Prochlorococcus marinus CUG1417: one gene and its partner. The protein of the gene in region 1 interacts with the protein of each later gene in a pairwise test. Links are inferred from orthologs where the notes say so. Each region holds a gene or a part of one and is shown on either strand. Other genes may lie near its edges. The genes, in order: lpdA and HA140_RS01635.

What was found.
Region 2: the proteins of lpdA (region 1) and HA140_RS01635 interact in binary tests that used the Escherichia coli proteins (3 or more experiments, as listed by UniProt). The link is inferred for Prochlorococcus marinus CUG1417 from one-to-one orthologs.

What each region holds. Positions count from the first base shown.
Region 1 is NZ_JAAORN010000002.1:219,082-231,078, forward strand. The notes cover bases 8,098-11,032. They hold lpdA (dihydrolipoyl dehydrogenase), read right to left. Parts: upstream 10,318-11,032; coding sequence 8,878-10,317; downstream 8,098-8,877. Other genes in these bases: trpC (indole-3-glycerol phosphate synthase TrpC), read right to left, coding at 8,098-8,865; HA140_RS07300 (TrmH family RNA methyltransferase), read right to left, coding at 10,329-11,032. Outside these bases: pdhA (pyruvate dehydrogenase (acetyl-transferring) E1 component subunit alpha), read left to right, coding at 1-346; HA140_RS07250 (RpoD/SigA family RNA polymerase sigma factor), read right to left, coding at 348-1,289; HA140_RS07255 (NAD(P)H-hydrate dehydratase), read right to left, coding at 1,431-2,996; tRNA 2-thiouridine(34) synthase MnmA, read left to right, coding at 3,043-4,200; HA140_RS07265 (acyltransferase), read right to left, coding at 4,193-5,680; HA140_RS07270 (FKBP-type peptidyl-prolyl cis-trans isomerase), read left to right, coding at 5,767-6,339; sodN (superoxide dismutase, Ni), read left to right, coding at 6,418-6,891; sodX (nickel-type superoxide dismutase maturation protease), read left to right, coding at 6,900-7,292; HA140_RS07285 (hydantoin utilization protein A), read right to left, coding at 7,251-7,922; more of trpC, read right to left, coding at 7,978-8,097; more of HA140_RS07300, read right to left, coding at 11,033-11,201; murA (UDP-N-acetylglucosamine 1-carboxyvinyltransferase), read left to right, coding at 11,361-11,997. UniProt on the Escherichia coli protein: Lipoamide dehydrogenase is a component of the glycine cleavage system as well as of the alpha-ketoacid dehydrogenase complexes.
Region 2 is NZ_JAAORN010000001.1:296,546-308,681, forward strand. Bases 3,538-6,611 are described here. They hold HA140_RS01635 (UvrD-helicase domain-containing protein), read right to left. Parts: upstream 6,242-6,611; coding sequence 3,833-6,241; downstream 3,538-3,832. Other genes in these bases: HA140_RS01630 (CCA tRNA nucleotidyltransferase), read right to left, coding at 3,538-3,827; HA140_RS01640 (hypothetical protein), read right to left, coding at 6,264-6,470. Also shown: mtnP (S-methyl-5'-thioadenosine phosphorylase), read right to left, coding at 1-394; selenide, water dikinase SelD, read left to right, coding at 405-2,579; more of HA140_RS01630, read right to left, coding at 2,580-3,537; HA140_RS01645 (R-phycoerythrin subunit beta), read left to right, coding at 6,649-7,161; HA140_RS01650 (phycobiliprotein lyase), read right to left, coding at 7,145-7,696; HA140_RS01655 (hypothetical protein), read right to left, coding at 7,671-7,850; HA140_RS01660 (TVP38/TMEM64 family protein), read right to left, coding at 7,969-8,604; HA140_RS01665 (hypothetical protein), read left to right, coding at 8,752-9,171; HA140_RS01675 (FGGY-family carbohydrate kinase), read right to left, coding at 9,424-10,653; metK (methionine adenosyltransferase), read right to left, coding at 10,667-11,908; HA140_RS01685 (30S ribosomal protein S1), read right to left, coding at 12,045-12,136. UniProt on the Escherichia coli protein: A helicase with DNA-dependent ATPase activity. Unwinds DNA duplexes with 3'-5' polarity. Translocates on single-stranded DNA with 3'-5' polarity. Initiates unwinding more efficiently from a nicked substrate than double-stranded DNA.

The DNA of each region.
Region 1 (11,997 bases):
GATGGATGTACTAGCAGTAAGAGGAGCAGCACAAAGAGCAATTGAACGCGCTAGGGCAGGAGAAGGGCCAACACTTTTGGAGTGCTTGACTTATAGATACAGGGGGCATTCTCTCGCAGATCCAGATGAATTAAGGTCTGAGAAAGAAAAGGAGTTTTGGGGAAAAAGAGATCCTATTAAAAAATTAGCGCGAGAAATTATCGATGGTAAATTCGCAACGGAAGAAGAGTTAAAAAGTATTGAAAAAAAAATAGACACAGAAATCTCTGAGTCAGTCAAAAATGCTTTAGAAGCACCTGAACCTCCTTCACAAGAATTAACTAAATATATTTGGGCTGAAGATTAGATTAAATACCACTGGGCAATTTTCTGGTTAAATTTCTTAGTTTTCTTAATGCCTTGAGTTCAACCTGTCTAACTCTTTCTCTAGAAACTTCTAATAATCTTCCTATTTCAGCAAGTGTATGTCTTTCATTACCATCTAATCCAAACCTCAATTTAAGAACATGTTGTTCTTGCTCGCTTAGATGGCTTAACCACTTCCCAAGTTGCTCTTGATGCATTTTCTGTTCAACTTGGTCTAAGGGCTCTTCATTATTACTATCTGCAATTAAATCCCCTAAAAAGCTTCTACCATCGTCACCACTAACTGGAGCATCTAAACTACTAGTTGATAAAGCTTGTCTTAAAACAGAATCTAATTCTTCAACATCAATTTCCATTGCTTCTGCAATTTCAATTCTGCTTGGCATAGCACCTAGTTTATGTGCCAAGTCCCTACTAACTTTTCTTATAGAAGCTAATCTCTCACTTAGATGGACTGGTAAACGAATCGTTCGTGATTGACAAGCAATTGCTCTTGTCATACTTTGTCGGATCCACCAAAAAGCATAAGTAGAAAACTTATATCCTCTCGTAGGGTCAAATTTTTCAACAGCCCTTTCCAAACCTAGAGAACCCTCTTGGACTAAATCAAGAAGTTCAAGTCCCTTACCTTGATATTTTTTTGCCACACTAACAACTAACCTTAAATTAGCTTTCATCATTCTCTCTTTTGCTCTTCTCCCAATTTTTATTGTTCTTTTTTGCTGCGTTGTAAATTCTTTATTTTTTTCATTCAACTGACCATCTTCTGTGAGTATCATCATTTTTTGCACTTGGTTACCCAACTCAATTTCTTCAGCGGGTGTAAGCAAAGGTACTCTACCGATATTTTGCAAATACCAACTTATTGGATCATTACCTTTTCTTTTTTGCGGTTCAGCTTGAGCTGGTATTGATGAAACCATTTTTTTTGACCTAATAAGGTATTAAAACTCTCCTACAGTTTTTTGAAAATACCCCAATATTTAATGCGCGCTTCAGATTTCAAGTAATATTTGTACACTTATGTGTTTAAAACTATAAATAACTCTATTAAATTGTTTCTTTCAAGATATTTGTCTCGTTTTTATATTTCTCATTAATTTTGTCAGTCCATCACCTATAGCAGAAGCATTTGAACCACTTTTGCTCTTCGATGCGGCAAATGAATGTAAAAGTACGTATTTAGCAAAAAAATCTGTTGATATATTTCTACACAAGGTTAAATCCATCGCAGAACTACCACCTATAAAACCAGATAAAAGATCGCCCAATCCAGCTCGAGCTGTCTGAGAATCGGTTCCAAAAAGTTGCCATACTTTTTTATTATCAGCAACTATACTGTTAGCTCCTTTTAACAAAATACTGATATTGAATTTTTTTGCCGCATAACTAGCAAGCCCAACATTGTTCTGAGCTTTGATATTAGGAAATAACCTTCCAAATTCTTTGCTGTGCGGTGTAATCCATGTCTTAAATTTTCTCTCTAAAAAGAAATTTGACCCCAATTTAGAATCCGAAATCCTATTAAGTGCATCTGCATCCAAGATCAATAGTCCTTCAAAAGCAATAAGATAGTCCTTTGATTTTTGCCAATCATCCTTATCAATTCCTATTCCTGGACCGACAACTAATGAATCAAACCCGCTTAAATCAATATTCTTTAATGCGCTATATAAAGATGCATTGCCATTTTGGTTAGATTGCATAGTTTCTTTTAAAACTATTTCTGGGGCAACTTGCCAAATAGATTCAGCAACCATCCCCGGAAGGACTGCAGAGATAAAGCCTGCTCCACTTGATATGGCCCCTTTTAATGCTAAGTATGCAGCCCCAGGATATTTTTCACTTCCAGCTATTATTAATGTTCTACCTCTTTGATATTTGTTGGAATTTTTTGGTAAAGAAGGTAAATCAATATTTTTTATATCTTTGTAAGTAACCTTAAAAATTTTTTCATCAACTTTGGACAGTTTACTAGCAGGCATCCCAATATCTATATGGTGCAATTCTCCAATAAAAGGCAAAGCAGAATCTTGAATTAACCCAAGCTTATAAAGACCAATAGCTAAGGTATAGTCTGCCTTTACTGCGTTATCTAAAAAAGGCTCACCCTTATCAGGACATAATCCTGTTGGAATATCAATACTTATTACCTTTCCAGATTTTTTATAAAATTTTTGATTAAACAGTTTAATTAATTTATCATCAACTTTTCTTGTTTGATTATTACCAAAAACTGCATCAATCCAAAGCTCTTTTCTATTTGCATCAGGAGGTTCTACTAATTTTGTGACACCAATAGATGTAAGATAATTAAGGTGTTTATTTGTTAATGTTTTTTTTATCGGAAATGGGCACCATACCTGAACATAAAAACCTTTCAAAAAAAGCTCTCTAGCTATTACTGCACCATCCCCACCATTATGGCCAGGACCTATAAAAACAGTTATTCCATGCTTGAGAAGAGGTTTCTTTTTTAAGAGCCATCTACTAATTTGGATACCAGCTTTTTCCATCAATGCTTCTTGTGGCATTCCATCAGAAAACATTTCTTTCTCTAATTTCAACATTTGCTTTGAATCAACAATTAAATGTTCAGAGTCAATTGTTGGCCATACAATTTCATTCATAATGAGTACAAAGCAATTGAAGTACTTTTCAAAAATTTAAACTTCCATGTTAAAGACACAAAAGGATAAAAAATTAGAGAACTTTTTTTCTTCTAATAATAAAACTAAAAAGAAGAAAAATATTATTGTAGGTCTTTCTGGTGGCGTAGATAGTTCCCTCTCAGCTGCTCTTCTTGTAGAAAAAGGCTGGAATGTTGAGGGACTAACTCTTTGGTTAATGAAAGGACAAGGCTCCTGTTGTTCTGAAGGATTAGTAGATGCTGCTGGCCTTTGTGAAGATTTGGGAATTAACCATAAAATAATAGACTCAAGAGAAATTTTCGAAAGAGAGGTAATTAAAAAAACAACTGAAAGCTATGAGAAAGGATTCACTCCACTTCCATGTTCGATGTGCAACAAAAATGTGAAGTTTGAAGAGATGCTCAATTACGCAATAAGCAAAAAAGACTTTACTCATATTGCGACGGGACATTACGCAAGGATAAAAAAATCATCTTATGCTAGAGCACTTGATTGCAAGAGCCTTGTATTTAAGGAATACCTTCTTCTTAGAGGTGCTGACGAAAACAAAGACCAAAGTTATTTTCTTTATTCTCTTTCTCAAGAAGTACTAAGCAGATTAGAATTTCCTCTTGGTGAAATGAAAAAAGAAGAAACAAGAAGGGAAGCCATCAGATTAGGCCTTAGAACTGCTCAAAAACCAGAAAGTCAAGATTTATGTTTAGTTGAGCATTATGGATCAATGCAAAAATTTATCGACAAACACATAGAACCCAAAGAAGGAAAAATTGTGCATGTAAATGGGAAAGTCCTTGGGACGCACAATGGAATTCAGCACTTTACGGTAGGTCAGAGAAAAGGGTTGGGCATCGCTTGGCCTGAACCACTATATGTAAAAAGTTTAGACAGGGTAAAAAACACAGTTTATGTAGCAGACAAAAGTGATCTATTTAATAAAGAAGCAATTATTAGTAAGATTAACTGGGTTTCAATCCAAGATCCTGAGCAAGAGATAGAAGTAGAAGCACAAATCAGATATAGAAGTAATCCAGTAAAAGGTACATTAATACCTTTGAAAAATTTAGATAATACAACTACAACATTTAAATTAATTTTTGAAGAAAGTCAAAGTTCGGTAACGCCTGGACAAGCTGCAGTTTTTTATAAAGGAGAAATTTTATTAGGTGGTGGATTAATTAGTTAATTTTCCAAAAGATATTTAATCCCATAAATAATATAAACAAAAACAAAATAGGTTTATCTCCAAATTTTGTATAGAAAGTCTTTTCGGATGAAAAATTAGGGAACAATATTTCATTTTTCTCAACATCATAGTCTAAAAGTTTAATTATTTTTCCATCATCTTGAATTAAGCCCGAAGGTCCTGTATTTGATACTATTAAATTATTTTTCTTATTTTCAATACTTCTTAATCTAGCCAAAGATAGGAATTGATTATAAAGCTTAGCTGGATATGGATTTAAATTTGCTGCAGTTATTATCAGTTTTGCACCGCTATTAATAGCCTTTCTTATTTCTAGTCCATCACTAATTTCGTAACATATAGCTACTGCTAGTGGGGGTGTAAATTTAGGATCAAAAAATCTTGAATCAGAGCCTGGTTGAATTCCTCCTACTGCAGATAATCCTCTTGAAAAACTATCTAGAAATCTAGGTATTTTTTCACCTATTGGAACAAGTCTATTTTTATCTATAAATGAGGTAAAAGATTTATCTCCAATTTGAAATCCGAGTAAAGAACTTCTTAATTCATTATTTGAATTTCTGAAACCTCCTGATAAGGTATTAACCTTAATGCCTTTAGAAAAATAAAAATTATTAGATAGAGTTCCTTCAGGAGCAACAAGAAGTTTCGCCTTGTTTGATAAAGCATATTTTTGAGCGATAGATAGCTTTTCTTCAATAAATTCATCATTTATTTTTAATTTTTCTCTTGTTGGCATATTAGTTTGCCAAATAGCCACTGGATATTCATAATTTCTTTTTATTGGAGTTGTTAAACCTCCAAATAAATGTAAAAAAATAAAAATCAAAAGTCCTAAAAGAAATATTTTTTTAAAGTAAAGTTTTCTTTCCCATCTACCTTGCATATAAAAAATCCAAAATCCAATCAATATTTGTAATACGCATAAGCCACTCGCACCAATCCATCTTGCTAAACCAGCAAGATAAATATCACCTGGGATAAGACTCTCTCCTAAACCTATCCAAAAAAAAGGTGTTTGAGAAAGTATCAATTCACCAATACCCCAAGTCAAAGATAAAAAAAATACTTTTACTGTTAAAGATAATATTTTAATTTTGAAAACATCCTCCTTCCAGAGAATAATTTCAACCAACAATCCCCATAAATAAACTAATATCCCACCCAAAAAAGCGCAAAATAATAATATTAAAATGGCAATAATTAAACTTGTAAGCCATGAAAACCCAAGCCATGTCAATGGATGAAGATCATAAAGCCAAGAATGACTTATCAAGACAAAGAAAAAACCCCAACAAAAGTTTGCTATTCTCCTTTCACTTCCCTTCCATAAAATAAATAATGATATCGGCATAAAAATTAGCCAAAAATTAGTTGAAACTGAAATTCCTCCTAAAATCCCTCCTAAACAAGGATAAAAATATTGTCTTAGACTTTTAATTTGAATTGGGATTAACAATCTAAAATTACGAAATTAAATTTATAATCACCCGTTTATTGTACCTTCATTCTGTAGACTAAGTTCTAGTAACTTTCAAAATTTAAGTGAAAGAAGTCTTTATTAGTTTTGCAATTTTTGTTTTTTGTGTTTCATTAACTCTTTTCAGTCAATTTAATTCACCACAAGTTGTTAATGCTGCTGAATCAGAAACTCAGTCAGTTCAAAGAACAAATGCTGCAAAATCATCAAATGTCTCAAATAATAATTTATTTGAACTAGACCCATCAGATCCAAATCCTATACTTTTCGCTATGGCAGAAGAAACACCATCAGACAACAATTCAAGGACTACAGAAAGTGGTCTAATTATCGCAGATATCGTAAACGGGGAAGGTGATGAGGCTAGTGCTGGGCAAACAGTTACTGTAAATTACACAGGAACTCTAGAAGATGGGACACAATTTGATACCAGTATCGGCAGAGCTCCATTCAGCTTTCCATTGGGTGCTGGACGAGTAATAAAAGGTTGGGACGAAGGTGTAGCAGGCATGAAAGTTGGAGGCAAAAGAAAATTAACAATACCTCCGGAACTTGGATACGGATCAAGAGGAGCTGGAAATGTAATACCTGCTAATGCGACTTTAATATTTGAAGTTGAATTATTAAAAGTCAATTAAATTAAGTAAGAAAAATATCTAAGACTTTTCAATTTAGTTAATCTCCAAGTAATATATATACAACACCAAATATTTGAAATGTTAAGTAAATTCATCAATTCTTTTCTAAATAAAAAATCTCCAATGAAAGTCCATGCTCACTGCGATGGCCCTTGTGGTGTTTACGACCCAGCGTCTACTAGAGTTGCAGCTGAAGCAGTTTTATCAATGACAAAAAAACTTATTGCATTAGAAGCTCCTTCCAGCACTGATTCAGCAGAGTGGGCTGCATACAGTAATACATTTTCTAGATATGTTGCAGTTAAAGAAGAGCAAGCAAAAGAAACAAAGAAAGAGATTCTAATTTTGTGGACAGATTACTTTAAACCAGTTCACTTAGAAACTTATCCAGACTTACATGAAACCATTTGGAAGGCGGCCAAATTATGCAGTGCATGCAAAGTTAATGTTGACTTAGCCCAAGCTGAAGAACTTATGAGTTATGTAGAAAAAATTCATAATATTTTCTGGGCCTCAAAAGGAAGATCAGACGCTTTTGTAAAAGCTAGTTAATCAAAATTATTTTCAAAAGTTTTTTTGATTTTATTTTATTTTTTTTAGGTTTAAGAAAAACCGCAATTATTCGTGGTGATTCGATGTTTCCTTACCTAAAAGAAGGAGATATTGTATTTTTTAAAAAATATAAAAAGAATAAATCAATACTTAAAAATCGACAAATAGTTATTTTTAATCATCCAATTAAAAATAAAAACCTAATAAAAAGGATAAATTCAGTAAATCAAAATAACATTGAGGTTTTTGGTGACAATATTGAATTTAGCGAAGATAGTAATAAATTTGGATTAATCAATAACGAAAAAATAATTGGGATTGTCACTTCTAAATTAATTATTCCTAAATTAAAAAATTTTTTAATTCAAAAAAACAGAAGCACTTCTTTGAATCCAAAATAATCCCAAAGAAAAGGAAAGCCCTCCTGCTACAGCTATTAATCTTTTAATAAATTTTTGACTTGCTTTGAAGGTAGTAAAAGATATTAAACAAGTGAAAAGATTCATACTTAGGAGTGAACCAATCAAATATGAAATCAAATATAAGCAAGCGCTTGTTAAAGGTAGTGCTAAAGCAGGAAGAACTGCAAGAAAATGTGAACCTCCAGCTATACCGTGTAGCAAGCCTAAACCAGTCAAAGCATGTGAGTGCTTATTATTATTTTTTTGTTCCTTAACATGAACGTGAAAATGACGATGGGCAATTCCATTCTCATGCATATGGGAATGCGAGTGGATACTTAATTGAAAAGAATTTTTTATAGCAAATACTCCAACAATTAAAAGTGAAATTCCAACTAGGAATTCGGCAATACTAGAAAATTTATTTAATGGAGTAATATCCTTAATAAAAATCGCTAGAAAAGCCAACAAGAGGACTCCTGAAGAATGTCCCAAACCCCATGAGAAACTATTTTTAAGAGCTTTTTGGGGATTATTAATCGCTGCTGGTACCATTGCAATTAGATGATCAGCGCCACTAACAACATGCACAAATCCTGCAACTATACCTGTTAAAACTACAGCCTGCATTTATATTCAGTACAACTCTGTTTATTCAATTTTATAGCACGATTTGAAGTCAATATTAAATTGAGTTAAATAATTTCTTGAACGATTGTTCAATATCAGTTTCTCTCATAAAAGTTTCACCAATTAATACTCCCATGATTCCAATAGATCTAAGCGATTCTAAATCTTCGGCACAATTAATTCCAGATTCACTAATGGGAATAATATTTTGTTTTAAAAATATATCTGCATATGTATGCATCAATTCTTTTGATGTTTTTAAATCCGTTTTAAAAGTCTTTAAGTCCCTATTATTTATCCCAATCAAATTAAAAGATTTTAACTTTAGAATCCTTTCTAATTCATTAGAGTTATGGACTTCAACAAGAACACTCATCTTTAAATTATCAGCTATTTTCTTTAAATAAGTTAAATCATCATCACTTAAAATCGCAGCGATTAATAATATTGCATCAGCACCCGATACCCTTGCTTTATAAATCTGATAAGCAGAAATAATAAAATCTTTGCAGAGTAGAGGGAGATTAGTTGATTTCCTTACAGTTTCGAGTATTTCATAACTACCTTGAAAAAACCTTTTATCGGTAAGTACCGAGATACATGATGCACCTAATCCTTCATAACAAATTGCTATGTTTTCAGGGTTAAAATCTTTTCTAATAACTCCTTTACTTGGACTAGCTTTTTTTATTTCAGCAATAACTCCTGGTTTTATTTTTGACTCCAAGATATTTTTGTAAAAATCTTTAGGAGTAGGAAGTTTTTCAATCTTTTTGATGAGATCTTCTAAAGAGACTATTTTTTTAAAATTCTTAATTTCAATATCCTTGTGCCATACAATTTCTTCCAGAATGTTTTTTGCTTGTGCTTCTCTATGAGGTACAGCATATTCTAAATTTTCTACCCTTACTGTTGGATTTGGTGGCCTGCGTCTTATCTCCATTAATTTTAGATATTATTTTATTTGAGAAGCAGCCTGTTTATATGCGACCTCAACTACTTCACTAAGAGTAGGATGAGTATGAACTTCTTTAGATAATTCAATTACATCTTGGTTCCTTGAAATAGCGTTTGAAATTTCTTGAATTAAATCAGCTGCATGTAACCCAAAAATATGAGCACCTAATACTTTCCCATTATCTTTGTTGAAAATCAACTTTAGCAATCCATCACTCTCTAATTCAGCCAATGCTTTTGAATTAGCCTTAAAGAAACTTTTGACAACTCCCAAAGTAAAATTTTCTTTTGTAGATATCTCTTTAGCTTCAACTTCAGAGAGACCAACTGAACTTATCTCTGGGTGAGTAAAGGTTGCTGCAGGGATACTTTTATAGTTAATTTCGACATTACCACCGCAAATATTATCAACAGCAATAGTACCCTGCGCTGCAGCTGTATGGGCAAGCATTAGTTTACCCGTTACATCTCCAACAGCCCAAATGTTAGGTATTATTTCATCACCATTCTTAACTCTCATTTGATCATCTATAGGAATGAAACCTTTTACTGTTTCGATACCAACCGACTCCAGATTTAAGTTATTACTATTAGGACTTCTGCCTGTTGCGACTAGTACAGCGTCAACTTCTAAAGTTTCTACAACTTCCTTAGATTTTGCATCAGTAAGTTCTATTTTTACAGGACATCCAGGTGTTATTTTTGTAGCAAAGACATTTGATTTTGTGTCTATATCTCTTGCTTGAATAAGGTTCTTCTTAGCAATTTTAGTGATGTCTGGATCAAATGTTGGCATAATATTCTCCAGAGCCTCGATCATGGTAACTTCACAACCAAGCGCGGTGTATACATCAGCAAATTCTAGACCTATATATCCGCTTCCAATAATTGCTATCCATCTTGGAAGCCACTCAAGTTTAACCGCATCATCGCTAGTAAATACAGTCCTATTATCCAAAGTTATTCCACCGGGCACAAAAGGAGAGGAGCCTGTTGCTATAACAATATTCTTACATGTGAAGATTTTATCAATTCCGTTTTTATCTCTTACACCTACTTTTTGATTTCCTTCAATTCTTCCAATGCCCAAAATAATTTCAACTCCACTCCTTTTAAGAGTTTTTGTTAAATTTTCTCTAACATTTAAAACTAAATTATTTGCATGATCTGCAATTTTTGATCTCTCGAACCTTACTGGTGAAGCATGTATACCAAATTTAGCTAAATGTTCATAATTAGCTATTTCTCTAACTTTTCCACTTGCAGCCAAAAGAGCTTTAGAGGGAACACAACCCTTGTTAACACAAGTGCCTCCCATATCAGAAGATTCTACTATTGCAACTTTCAGTCCCTTACCAGCAGCATGTTTAGCGGCATCAAAACCTCCATATCCTGCTCCTATTACGATTAAATCAAAATCAAAACTTGAATCAGTCACTTTTTATTTATTTATTTAGAGGTGTATGCGACTCTTTTTCGTTCTAGTAATAACGGAACTGCAACACAAGCCACATTTAATGATTCTACAATCTCACTATGCGGAATTGTAATTGTTTCATGAAAAGCTTCTTGAATTTTTTTATGAATACCTTGACCTTCATTACCCAAAATTAATGCGGTACGTCTAGACCAATCAACTTCCCAATATGGTTTTGAAGGTTTTTTTGAACTCTCATTATGGCTACTAGTAGAGAAAATCTTAAATCCTACATTTGATAATTCAGATAAAGACTTAAGTAAAGAATTTAATCTTTCTTCTTCATTTCCATCAAATCTTAAAAATGGCAGATGAAAAACAGCACCTGAAGATGCTCTTAATACCTTTTGGCCTAATGGATGCGCACCTCCAGCTAAAAAAATTGCATTAACACCCGCAGCTAAAGCGGTTCTAAATAGATTACCCATATTCCCAGGATCTTGAATTCTGTCGAGAACAAGAACAAAATCATCTTTTCTATTAAATTGATAATTAGGTATTGCTGAAATATCTACTAAAGCTGCTATCCCATCTGGATTAATTGTTGAAATCGCAGATGCCAAGACTTCCTCTGAGACAATATTTATTAATGACTCATCAAATTTTTTACTTAGATTATGATTCTTTCTTAGCCATTTTTCGGTAACTAAAATCTTAGAGGGATTTTTTCCAGACTTCAGCAATTCTTCAATGAGATGTGTACCCTCTATGCAAAAAAAGTCTTGATCTTTTGGAGATGATCCTCTTTTAAATGATCTAAATCTTTTAACTAGATTATTGTTCTTACTAGTTATTTTTAAAAAAGTATTTTCTATGAGTATTTTGAAAAATTTGTTATCAACTATATTTTAATTACATAAACATTTTGATCAATTATTTATTAAATTTTTATTTCTCAAGAAATCAAAAAATACATTTTCACTTTTAATTAACATTCATGACGTTACATAGGGTGGACTTAATATTATTAGTTTGTCATGATGAATCTAATAAATTAAGTCTTAATGATTTGCGGGAGCAAAACGAAGTCATATCTTAAATCGCAAAATTTAAAGATTCTTGGCCAAGGCAAATTAAATGGAATAGTTGAAATAAGTGGTGCGAAGAATTCCGCATTAGTTTTATTAGCCTCATCATTGCTAACTAATGAAAAAATAATTCTTGAAAATGTACCTTTCCTCACTGATATTGAAAAAATGGGGAATATCTTAAAGAATTTAGGAGTGAATTTAGTTCGTAAAAACAACCAACTAGAAATAGATCCAAAAACTATTTCGATTAAAGAACTTCCATATGAACTTGTTAAAGGATTAAGAGCTAGTTTCTTTTGTATAGGTGCACTATTAACTAAATTTGGAGAAGCTCAAGTACCTTTACCAGGTGGATGCAATATTGGTTCAAGGCCAATAGACGAGCACATTAATGGGTTAATCGCACTAGGAGCAGACATTATTATTGAAGAGGGAATTGTAAAAGCAAAAACAAGGGGGGACAAAAATAGACTTCATGGCACTCATATTAAATTAAATTGTCCAAGTGTAGGTGCTACTGAAACTTTAATAATGGCAGCATCTTTAGCTAACGGAAGAACTACTATTGAAAATGCTGCTAGAGAGCCTGAAATTCAGGATTTATGCCAAA
Region 2 (12,136 bases), on another replicon or contig:
CAGCTCCCTCGTTAAAAAAGGTTGCGGGTCTATTTTTTGTCCGGTCTATAAATTGATCTGGGACCACTATATCAAGTGGCCTTATCTGTTCTTGTAATGAACCAACTGCTGATGGAGCAATAATCCATCTTACTCCTATCGATCTTAGTGCCCAAATATTAGCTTTGTAAGGAATTTCAGAAGGATTTAAACTATGTGTTCTGCCATGTCTAGGAATAAATGCTATCTCTAGGTTTCCAAGATTATATACTTTTATTGAATCAGAAGGTTTACCATAGGGAGTATTGATTTCTAATTCTCTTAAGTACTCCATTTGATCCATTGAATAAAATCCACTTCCACCAATCACCCCTAATCTTGATTTTTCAATTGGTAATAAATGTTCTTTATTCATAGTGATGTAAATGACTTTTAATCATCTGGTACTAATTGGAGGAGGACACTCAAATGTTTCTTTATTGAAGAAATGGTTAATGTTTCCGAAATTAATGCCAGAAATTCCTGTTTCAATTATATCTAGAGATTCTCATTTGGTTTATTCGGCGATGTTCCCATCGGTGATTTCAAAATCAATCACTCTAGAAGAGAGTTTAATTGATATAAAATCTTTAGCAAAAAATGCAAAAGTCTCCTTTATAGAAGAAGAAGTAAAGGATATTGATTTCAATTTAAAGAAAATTATCTTAAGTAATGATAGACCTTCAATTAATTATTCTAAGTTGGTACTTAATTATGGAAGTCAAACAATAATTCCAAAAGAATTTGAATCACTAGTTAAAAATCGAAATGCTTTTTCAATTAAACCTTTTTTAATGGCTTATGACTCAATACTAAAAGAGGACATTTTTGATTCATTTAATGAACTTCCATTTGTAATTGTTGGGAGTGGCCTTGCTGCAATTGAGGTATCATATGCTTTGCGAAAAAGATGGGGAGATAGACCTTTAAAACTATTATGTGATTCAAGAAAAATTAATAATAAAATTCTAAAAAGTTTATGGAATTCCAATATTGAATTAGTTGAAAAACTTAATTTTGATTATGGCAAAATTCTTTTATGCACTGGAAATACATCTCCGTTATGGGCAAAAAAAAAATTATTAGATATGGATTCTTATGGCAGAATAATTACAAATCAGAATTTACAGATAAAAAGTTTATCTGGAATCTTTGCTGTCGGTGATTGCGCAGTTGTAGGTTCAGCAAAAAGACCAGCATCGGGAGTTTTTGCAGTAAAAGTTGTAAATAAATTAGTACAAAATCTAAAAAAAGATATAGAAGGGAGATCATTAAAAAAGTGGTTTCCTCAAAAGATTGGATTGCAAATAGTAAATATATTTCCAAGCCATCATCTAAAGGCTTTTGCTATTTATCGCAATTTTGTTTTCGGCCCTTCTTTTATTTTTTGGATTTTAAAGCATAAAATTGATCTCAACTTTATTAAAAAGTTCAGATCAAAAAGGCTAATGATGAAGAGTAGTGAAAAAAATATTTCATTGAATGATTGCAGAGGATGTGCAGCTAAAATTCCTCAGTTAGTTTTGAATAAATCATTAATAAATTCTAATTTAAATTCTTTTGCCTCATCACCTGAAGATGCAGTTGAGGTATATCAAAATGGTCAAGATATTATCTTGCAAAGTGTAGATGGATTTCCTGCTTTAGTAAGTGATCCTTGGCTTAATGCAAAAATTACTACTTTGCATGCATGCTCAGATTTGTGGGCATGCGGAGCAAAACTTTCATCCGCGCAGGCTTTAATTTCATTACCAAAAGTTGAAAGGGAATTTCAGAGTTACCTCTTTTCTCAATCACTTCAAGGTATTAAATCAACAGTTGAGGATCATGGAGGTGAATTACTTGGAGGCCATACTTTCGAGGCAAGAAGTTTAGTAAATAAACCTTATTCATTTGGAATAGATATTTCTTTAACAGTTCAAGGTATTTTAAAAAATGGAACAAAACCATGGCTTAAATCTGGAATGAATATTGGAGATATTCTAATGATGTCTAGACCTCTGGGCGTTGGGATTTACTTTGCCGGTCAAATGCAAAATATTAATATTCTAGGCAGTTCTTCTGAAGTAATTAATAATTTAGTAAAGAGTCAGCAATATTTGATTGATGAAATATATCTTTTTCAAAATCAATTTAAAGAATCATTAGTCAGCGCTGCGACTGACATTACTGGATATGGATTTATTGGACATCTTAAAGAAATGGTTGAATCATCTAATTTATATAGGCAAAGCAATAATCTTGAGCCACTAAAAGTTTTATTAGATTTATTTGCATTTAAAGCTTATCCTGGAGTATTTGATTTAATAAGAAAAGATGTTAAAAGTACTTTCTTTGAATCTAATAAAGAAATTTTTGACAAAATTTATAAAGTAAATAAGCAAAAAAGAATAATTCATTTTTTAAACGAAAATTCATTAGATCAAGAGACTTTTAAAGAGAGAATATCATTACTATTAGATCCTCAAACATGTGGACCCTTGTTGATTAGTTGCAATCGTAAATATGAAAATGTTCTAAAGGATAAATGGTACAAGGTTGGAGAGGTTGTAGAAATGTAATTAATTTCTATTTAATTTGTCAATTTCCAAATATCTTAATCTTTTGATTTCCTTGCCCATCTCCTCCCCTGAGTCCCATCCTTCTTTTTTTAATGTTTCTCCATCTTTTTTTGATTTTATGAATTTGTAAATAAATAACCACTTAAACAATTTACTCCAGTATTTTCCTCCATCACAAATTAATAATTTAACTGTCTCATCATTAAGGTTTCTGTCCTCAATAAATTCTGTCCAACTTGATGGAGAAAAATGATTGAAAGTTTTTTGGTTTGTATTTAATATCTTTTTGATATTTATATAATCTTCTAATATTTTTATCTCACTATTATTTACCAAAAATCTTTGACATGCTTTTTCTAAATTTTCTGAATCTTTTAATAAGTAAAGCATATGATTTCCCTTTAACTTCTTAATCCAATTTAGTCCTCTTAAAAATCTTTTATCGACTTTAATATTTTCATTTAAGATTGAGATAATTCCCCATTTATGAATTATCGAAATTACATTAGTCAAATTATCGTGTTTGCATATTTGAGCTAGTTCCATCCTTATTCTTATGCCGAGTGCAGGAGGGTAAATCATTTGCTGATGAGTTTCTGAACTTTTCCATGGCCACTGTCTAACTGTTTCTTGAGATTGTTTGAGGGAATTATTTGAGATATTGAAATCTAACCTTGAAGCATATTTTGCACATCTAATTAATCTACTTGGATCATCTGAAATACTTTTACTGTGAAGTAGGTTCAATTTCTTGCTTTTTATATCAGAAATTCCTCCATAAGGATCATAGATTTTCCTTGTCGAGACCTCAAATGCTATTGAATTTATCGTGAAATCTCTCCTTTTAAGATCATCCTCAAAAGTACTATTAGTTACTGTGGGATTTAAGCCTGGTGCAGAATAAGTCTCTTTTCTTGCAGAAGCAATATCAATTTTAAAGTCATTAATATTTATTTCTACGGTGTTGTATAAATTAAATTCCTTGATTAAACATATATCTACATTTACAACATTTTTTTTTATAAATTTTGCCAGAGAGATAGAGGAACCTTCAATCACAAGATCTATATCTACAGGTTTAGAAAAAGATTTTTTGTGGAATTTACTAATTAATAAATCTCTTAAATAACCGCCAACAAAAGCTACTTTAATATTGTTATTAGATTCAATGTATTTAGTAATAAGGTTATATAAATTAAATGGAGTTTTGATTAATTCTGTTTGGATGTAATCAGAGATATCGTTCATTAGTTTTAACTTACATAACGAATTGGAGCTAATCTGGGATCTAAAATTTTACTTCCTTTATCACCAAATTTTACTGCTAAAGATATTTTTTCCCCACTCCCAAAAATATGTATGATTTCACCTTTCCCAAATTTTGAGTGAATTAGCTTATCTCCAACTATCCAGCTTTTCCCTTTACGAGGTCCTGAATATAATTTCCTTACTGCATTTATTGGTTTGTTAACGAATTCATTTGGATTTTTTCTATCAACTCTTGTTAAACGCTCAAGATGCCAATCTCTTCTAATTGAAGCACCACCAGTTTGTGGTAATTCGCCATCCATTAAATCTTCAGGTATTTCCGAAAGAAATATTGAAGGAATTGTTGCTTCTCGCATTCCACCCCATAATCTTCTTTCTCTGGCATGACTCAAGAAAACTCTTTCTTTAGCTCTAGTAATACCTACGTAGCATAATCTTCTTTCCTCTTCCAGAAGTGAGGGAGTATCTATTGATCTATGGCTCGGGAAGAGACCTTGTTCTAGTCCAGTGATAAAAACATTTTGAAATTCTAAACCTTTACTATTATGCAGAGTCATGAGAGTTACAGAGTTAGGGTTATTTTTCTTTGTATCATTATCAGTTGTTAAGGCTGCTGTAGAAAGAAATCCCTCTACATCTCCACTTTCTGTTTCTTCTTCATATTGAGTGGCTGCATTAATTAGTTCTTGTAAGTTATTTCTTCTATCTTCAGATTCTTCAGTCCCACTAGAGAGCAAGTCACTTAAATAACCACTTTTTTCTAATATAAGTTGTAATAGTTGAGCGGGACCTGAATTTTCTAGGTAACACAGTAGATCATTCATAATTTCAGTAAATTTATTAATTCCTTTTGATGATCGGCCTATTGTTTCTTCAAGACTTTGCTTATCATTAAGAACCTCCCATAATGGGATATTTAACCTATTAGATAGTTCACTAAGTTTTTGAATAGTAGTCTTACCAATCCCTCTTCTAGGAACATTTATGATTCGTAAAAGACTAACGTTATCTGAAGAATTAACCAGAACTTTCAAATATGCTATTGCATCTTTAATCTCTCTTCTATCATAAAAACGTAATCCTCCAAAAATTGTATAAGGAATGCGCCACCTTACAAGAGATTCTTCTAATACTCTCGACTGAGCTCTGGTTCGATATAAAATTGCAAAATTTTTCCAAATTGGGTTTTGATTATAGTTATTGAGTGATTTTATTTTATTGGTAATTGCTTCTGCCTCGGAAATTTCATCATCACAGCTGAGTAATGTTAAAAGTTCCCCTTTTTCTTTGGTAGCCTTTAAAACTTTGTCAATTCTTTCAGAATTATTTTCAATTAGTGAGTTTGCAGCATCAAGGATATTGGAAGATGACCTATAATTTTCTTCTAATTTAATTAAAGATGATTTTGTATCGTCATTGATTGAAGTTTTAAAATCTTCTTGAAAACCAATTAAAATTCTGAAGTCAGCCGCTCTGAAACTATAAATACTTTGATCAGCATCCCCAACTACAAAAATTGACCGATCTTCCCAATTGAAGAATTTTTTTGGTTCAGTATTTCCAGCCGTAATTAATTTTATAAGTTCATATTGTGTTCTATTTGTATCTTGATATTCGTCAACTAAAATATGTTTAAATCTTTTGTGCCAGTAGTCTCTGACTATATCATTTTGCCTCAACAAGAACACAGGTAAAAGTAGAAGATCATCAAAGTCTAAAGAATTATTTTTTGAGAGCGAAATCCTATATCTCTTGTAGGCTTCTGCAACTGTTTTATCAAAATTATTATCTGCTTTTTCTAAAAGATCATTAGAAGTTAAGCATTGATTTTTAGCATTACTTATTAATCTTTTAATCTTTTTGGGATCATATCTTTTTGGGTCAAGATTCATATCTTGACTGATAATTTCTTTTACTAATGTTTGAGAATCTGTTTCATCATAAATTGAAAATTGTCTTGTCCATTTTAGGCCTTCTGGATCAGTGTATTTTTCAATATCGTATCTCAGAAGTCTTGAAAATAAAGAATGGAAAGTACCGATCCAAAGGTTCTGAAGCCTCTCTTGGTGAACGTTTGTTCTTAATTGATTTTGATCAATTTCTTTGAGAGTTGTCCAAGGCTGACCAAATTGATTAAAAGCTAATTCTTGGGCTAGAAGAACCTCTAATCTTGCTTTCATTTCTTTGGCAGCTTTGTTAGTAAAAGTGACTGCGAGAATGTTATAGGGATCTATAGAGTTACCCTCAATAAGGTTTGCAATTCTGTGAGTAAGAGCCTTAGTTTTTCCGCTACCTGCACCAGCTACAACTAATAGTGGTCCGTAAACATGTTTTACTGCTTGAAGTTGTTGATTGTTTAGGGACTTAAAAAGGAAATTGTTGGTTTGAGGCACTTTTGGAAATGTTTTTCAAAAATCAGACTTTACTATGAGATTCAGATTCCGTTTCTAGATCCTCTAACGTTTTTTTTAAATTGATAAGTTCATTATTGTTATTAATTATTTCTTCAAACTTATTTTGAGGCATCTTTAATTTCATACTTCTGTCTAGAATTTCTTTTTCCAATCTCTTTTTATATGAGGAAATAAGTTTCTTTGATAATTTTAAATCCTGTTGATCCAAAACTTTATAAAAAATGTAGTTTTATATTAGCGAAAAAAAAATTTTTTTTTTGAATTATTTCAACTATCACTTTGGAATGAAGTTATTAATTAAGAAGCGTTGCGTTAAGTTTGAAATTGTATTGTTTTTACTAGCTTTGTATTATTCTTAAGATCGGTCTTTAATTTTTAATAAAGGAATGTCAGTTTCAAAGAATAATCAACTATTGTCAGCCGATAAAAAATTAAATGATTTAAGCAATATAAAAGAATTTATTAATACTGCAAACTCAAGATTAGATGCAATAACCTCAATAACCAATAATTCACATGCAATCGCAGCAGACGCTGTAACAGCAATGATTTGCGAAAATCACGATTCACTTAATTCAAAAATTTCTTTAAATACAACTAACAAGATGTCCGTTTGTTTAAGAGATGGAGAAATAATCCTAAGGATTGTTGCTTATCTTTTAATTTCTAATGACGAATCAGTTTTAGAAAAAAGTTGTTTGATGGATCTTAAAAATACTTATCTTGCTCTTGGGGTACCTTTAAGAAATGCAAGAAGGGTTTTTGAATTAATGCGAGATGCAACTATCTCTGATTTGAATTCAACAGTTAATAATATGCGTGGAAACAAAAGCTTTCTTCCTAAATTAATATCTGAAACAGAGTTTCAATTTGAAAGGATAATTAATCTTTTAAACTAGCTAAATTCCTTATCTCTGAAGTATGGGACGTCTGTATAACTGAGTTATTTTCAAGATTTCTAATGGTAGAAAATCTGGATCTTACATGAGTGGATAAAAAAGAAATTCTTTCTTCGGAAACTGTTGATTTATAAATAGTTTTAATGTGTAAATTATTTTGTTCATCAACAAAATAATTGGATGATGAAATAAAGGATTCTGTATAACCTTTATTTCTTAAAACAATTCCTGATTTTTCATCTTCGGGTAAAAAAATCAGAATAGTTTCATCTCCCTCACGGATATCATTATTGTCCCAATCACTAATAGCTTGCCAGTTTATAGAAATAGCTATGCTCTCTAGGTTTAAACTGAATTTATAATTTTTAAAAATATTAACGACTTTTTTATTTTTTTTGTTGATATGTTTTATATGTATTTTACTAGTTGAGTTTTCAAATTCCTGAAAAGCTAAAGTGTGTGTACTTCTAATAGATTTCCACTCTCCTATACTTTTATCAATGAATTGATTAATTATTTTTAGATTCTTCGTCAAGTTTATCTTCTACAGAATGATTTTCTGCTTTTTGTATCATTCTTACCATTGAATCCACCATTAATCTCTTTGCAGAAGTTACTTTTAATCCAGAAGGAGTAGTTGATATTTGTTCTCCAGGGCGATCATATGAAGTTGGTCTAAATGGAGTCATCTAATGTCTCTAAAAAAATAATCGATTTCTATTCTTGCATGAATCATTATTTATATAGTTATTGTTTGCGAAAATGTCATATCTTTCTTCTTTGATTACAGAATTATCAACTGTTGTGTTACCTAGGCATTTTATTTTTTGCCAATCCTGAAATAGTCGCTAAAGCAAACATTCCTAATAGAGCAATCCCAAGAAATAATCCTGCTCCCTGACTAACTCCAGCTCCTACTGCGACAAGTATAGAGTCACTGATTAGAAGACTTATTATTAATGCAGGAGTAAATATTTTCCAGCGAGTTCCACCAATACCAATTGCGTAGCTTAGAAAATCAAAAAGGCCAGTCATGAGAAGACCTGTCATAAGAAAGAAATTTTCTTCTAGCTGGTTTTGATTAAAACTTTCAATCTTTTTCATTGCTTTCTGGCCGACTAAATTACGTACAGGAACCCGACCATAATTTCTTGCAATAAAGAAAGCAGCTTGGCAAAAAACAATATCAGAAAAGATTATTGTCATGTAACCTTTTTGAAATCCTAGTAATGAACCAGCTAGCAGAGAATAAGCTGAACTTGGAAGAGCGGGCAAAATAATACTTACTCCTCTAAGTATGAATATTCCAAAAGGTGCCCAAATTCCCATACTTTCTATTTTGTTTCTAAGAGGTTCAATCCCATAATTTTGGATTAAGTAAATCAATACGACGAATATTGCTATAAAAAAAACTATTGAGAGAAGTTTTTGTATTTTATTCATTATCTTTCTAATTAACTTATTGGAAGTAAGTTTTGAATTTAATATTTGATTGTATCTATAATAGAAATACTAATCAATAAAAAATTTTACAAATTTTTAATCTTATATTTAGTCTAGATAAAAGATTTTTGTATTTGACAAGTATTCATGGTTGATTCTAAGAATAAAGTTAGTTCAATATTTATTAGAAATAGCATTGGTTTAGTTCTGTCAATAATCGTTCCAATTTGTATTTTTATAAAACAAGCAAATGCTTTTCCTCATGAATGGGTGGGAGTCCCTAAAAGTGAATATGGAGAACAGTTGTGGGATAGACAAAGTATTAAAAGGAATGAGGATGGTTCTGTGAGAGTATTGAGTAAATATATTCCCAAAACAAAAAGTGAAATCACTAAAGATATTCTCTATACAATGGATATAAATTGTTTTGAAAAATCATTTAGAGATGTTGATGTCTCTATAGATGAAGTGAATAGTAATTTTAATGATTTAGCTGATTGGCAAGATCCAAATGGAGATGAATTGATTTTGGGTGTTATTGGTCAAGTCTGCAGAATAGAAAACTAACAAATCTAAAATTCTAAAAACAAAATAAAAAGTAAGTTTTTACTTTTTTAGAAAATATAAAACCCCTTCATAGAAGAGGTTTTAAAGGTGCCAGGACCCAGATTTGAACTGGGGACACGGCGATTTTCAGTCGCCTGCTCTACCAACTGAGCTATCCCGGCTCTAACCTATATACTTTAAATTAAGATGTGTAGTTTGTGAAACCCTTTTAATTAAAAATTTTATATCTTCATCAAATATTTAAAAAAACTTTTATTTTGAGTTCATCGCTAACACGGCTGTACCAAATGAAGTAGTTTTTTTACATGAAACTATTGGTATATTGATAATCTTTTCTCTTATTTTTCTCCACTGAGGGTTTTTTGAACCTCCACCAATAGTAATAATTTTTTTTGGAAGTGAACCTGTTAGTTCGCCTAGCTTTTCCCATCCTTTCAATTCGATCTTAGCTAGACCCTCGAATAATGCATGTAAATAAAGTGAGTCGCTTACTGGCCTTGGACCAAGTATCGGCTGTAAATTAGAATCATTAACAGGAAATCTTTCTCCTTTACTATTAAGAGGCAAAAGATTTAAAGAAGTGTTTTTTGATGGATTTATTTGTCGACTGAGCTCTTTTATTTCTAAATCAGAGAAAAACTGAGATAATATACCACAGCCTGCGTTTGATGCTCCTCCACATATCCAATTGCCATTTACTCTATGGTTTGTAATTCCTTGTTTTTTTATAGGATTATCAATAATTTTCTTAACTACAATAGTTGTTCCTAAAACTGTGAGACCATCTTCTTTTCCTAAACCTGCAGCTATTACACTTGCATTAGAGTCAGTAGTGCCTGAGATTAATATTAATTTCTTATTAAGGTTAAATCTCTCTGCTAAATCAAAATTCACTTGTCCAATAATTTTCCCACTTTTTATTATTTGAGGCAGGCATTTTCCCCATGAAGTATTGAGATAGCTTTTTGGCCATGATTCTTTTTTTAGATCCCAACCAAGTTTTAGATTATTACCTTCTTCTCCATAAGTCCAATCTTTTAAAAACCAACCAGTGATCCAATCAGATTGATGTCGTAAAAGTATATTTGTCCCATATTTATCTATTAGCTTTAATGCTTTAGCAAGACTACTGTATGGAGTTCGCAGATGATTTTCTCCAGAAGTTAATGATTCAAGAAGGATCTTATGTTCATTACATGCTTGGTCATAAGATATTGCTTCTCCTATTGGCTCTCCTCGTAAATTCGATGCTGTTAAAGTTCCTGATGTGCCAGATATAGCCAATTTTTGAAGGTTACTTTTAACCTCAATAGGTAAACATTCTAAGAGTTTTTCACAAGAATTGATCCAAGAATTTGGATTTTTAAAGCTACATAAATAAGGAACTGAATTTGAATATATCAATTCTTTATGAAAATTTATTATAGATATTCTTGCGCCACTAGTTCCAAAATCTAATCCCCCATAAAAATTATCAGGCATAGAATAAATATTTTTATAAAAATACTTTGGAAGCCTCAGATAATTGGGCTGCTTTTACTTCTACCTTTTCCCAAGGGAGATCTAGATCTCTTCTGCCAAAATGTCCATAGGATGCAGTCTTTCTGAAAAATGTACCACCCATTTTTTTTGGTAGATTTCTTAAGTTAAATTCTTTTATTATTGCTGCAGGTCTTAAATCAAAGTGTTTTTTAATAAGCTCAGTTAAATTAGCTTGTGAAATAATACCAGTATCAAAAGTATCAACGAGAATTGAAATTGGTTTTGCTACGCCAATTGCATAACTTAATTGTACTTCTGCTTTTTTTGCTAATTTTGCCTCAACTATACTTTTAGCCACATAACGTGCAGCATAAGCGGCTGATCTATCTACTTTAGTAGGATCTTTCCCCGAGAATGCCCCTCCTCCGTGTCTTGCGTATCCTCCGTAAGTGTCTACAATAATTTTTCTACCAGTAAGCCCCGCATCTCCTTGCGGACCTCCTACTACAAATTTTCCAGTAGGGTTTACTAGAAACCTTGTTTTGTGAATATTTGGTTTGATTTCTAGATCTTCAGTAGCAGGAATTACAACATGCGTCCATAAATCTTCTTTTATTCTTTGACGAATTTCTTCTTCATTTGTTATTCCATCAATCTCAGGATTATGTTGAGTTGAAATTAAAATCGTATTAATAGAAACAGGCAACCCTTTTTTATAATCAATACTTACTTGAGTTTTACCATCAGGGAGTAGATAATTAAGGACTTCTTCATGCCTCACTTTGGCAAGTTGAATGGCTAATCTATGAGCTAAGCTAATCGGTAAGGGCATTAATTCAGGCGTCTCATCGCATGCATAGCCGAACATTATGCCTTGGTCACCAGCACCGGTATTATCTTCCAAATCATCGTTATCATCATCTGCTTCGTTAACTCCTTGTGAAATATCTGGTGATTGCTCGTCAAGTGCTACTAAAACAGCACAACTGTTTGCGTCAAAACCACCAGCTCTATAGCCTTCATATCCAATTTCTTTAATTACATTTCTTACAAGTTTGATGTAATCGACTTTTGCTTTTGAAGTTATTTCTCCAGTAAGTAAACAAAGACCCGTATTAACAACAGTTTCGCATGCAACTCTGCTTTCTGGATCTTCTGTTAATAAAGCATCTAAAACAGCGTCACTAATTTGATCACATATTTTGTCTGGATGACCCTCAGTTACGGATTCAGAAGTGAAAATGAAATCACTCATTTAAAATAATATTGAAATTAGACTTTATCCTAAATTAGACTATCGTTACAAATCAATCATTGTAAATTAAAAAATACTTGCAAGAGAAATACAAGACTTAAATTCCGATATTCGCGCACAAAATAAATAAGTGAATTTATTCTGTTTCAGCTGAATCTGTTGACATCTCTTCGTTATCGTCAGTTTGCTCAAATAACATTTGTTTGTATTTTGCAGCCATTTCTTCAG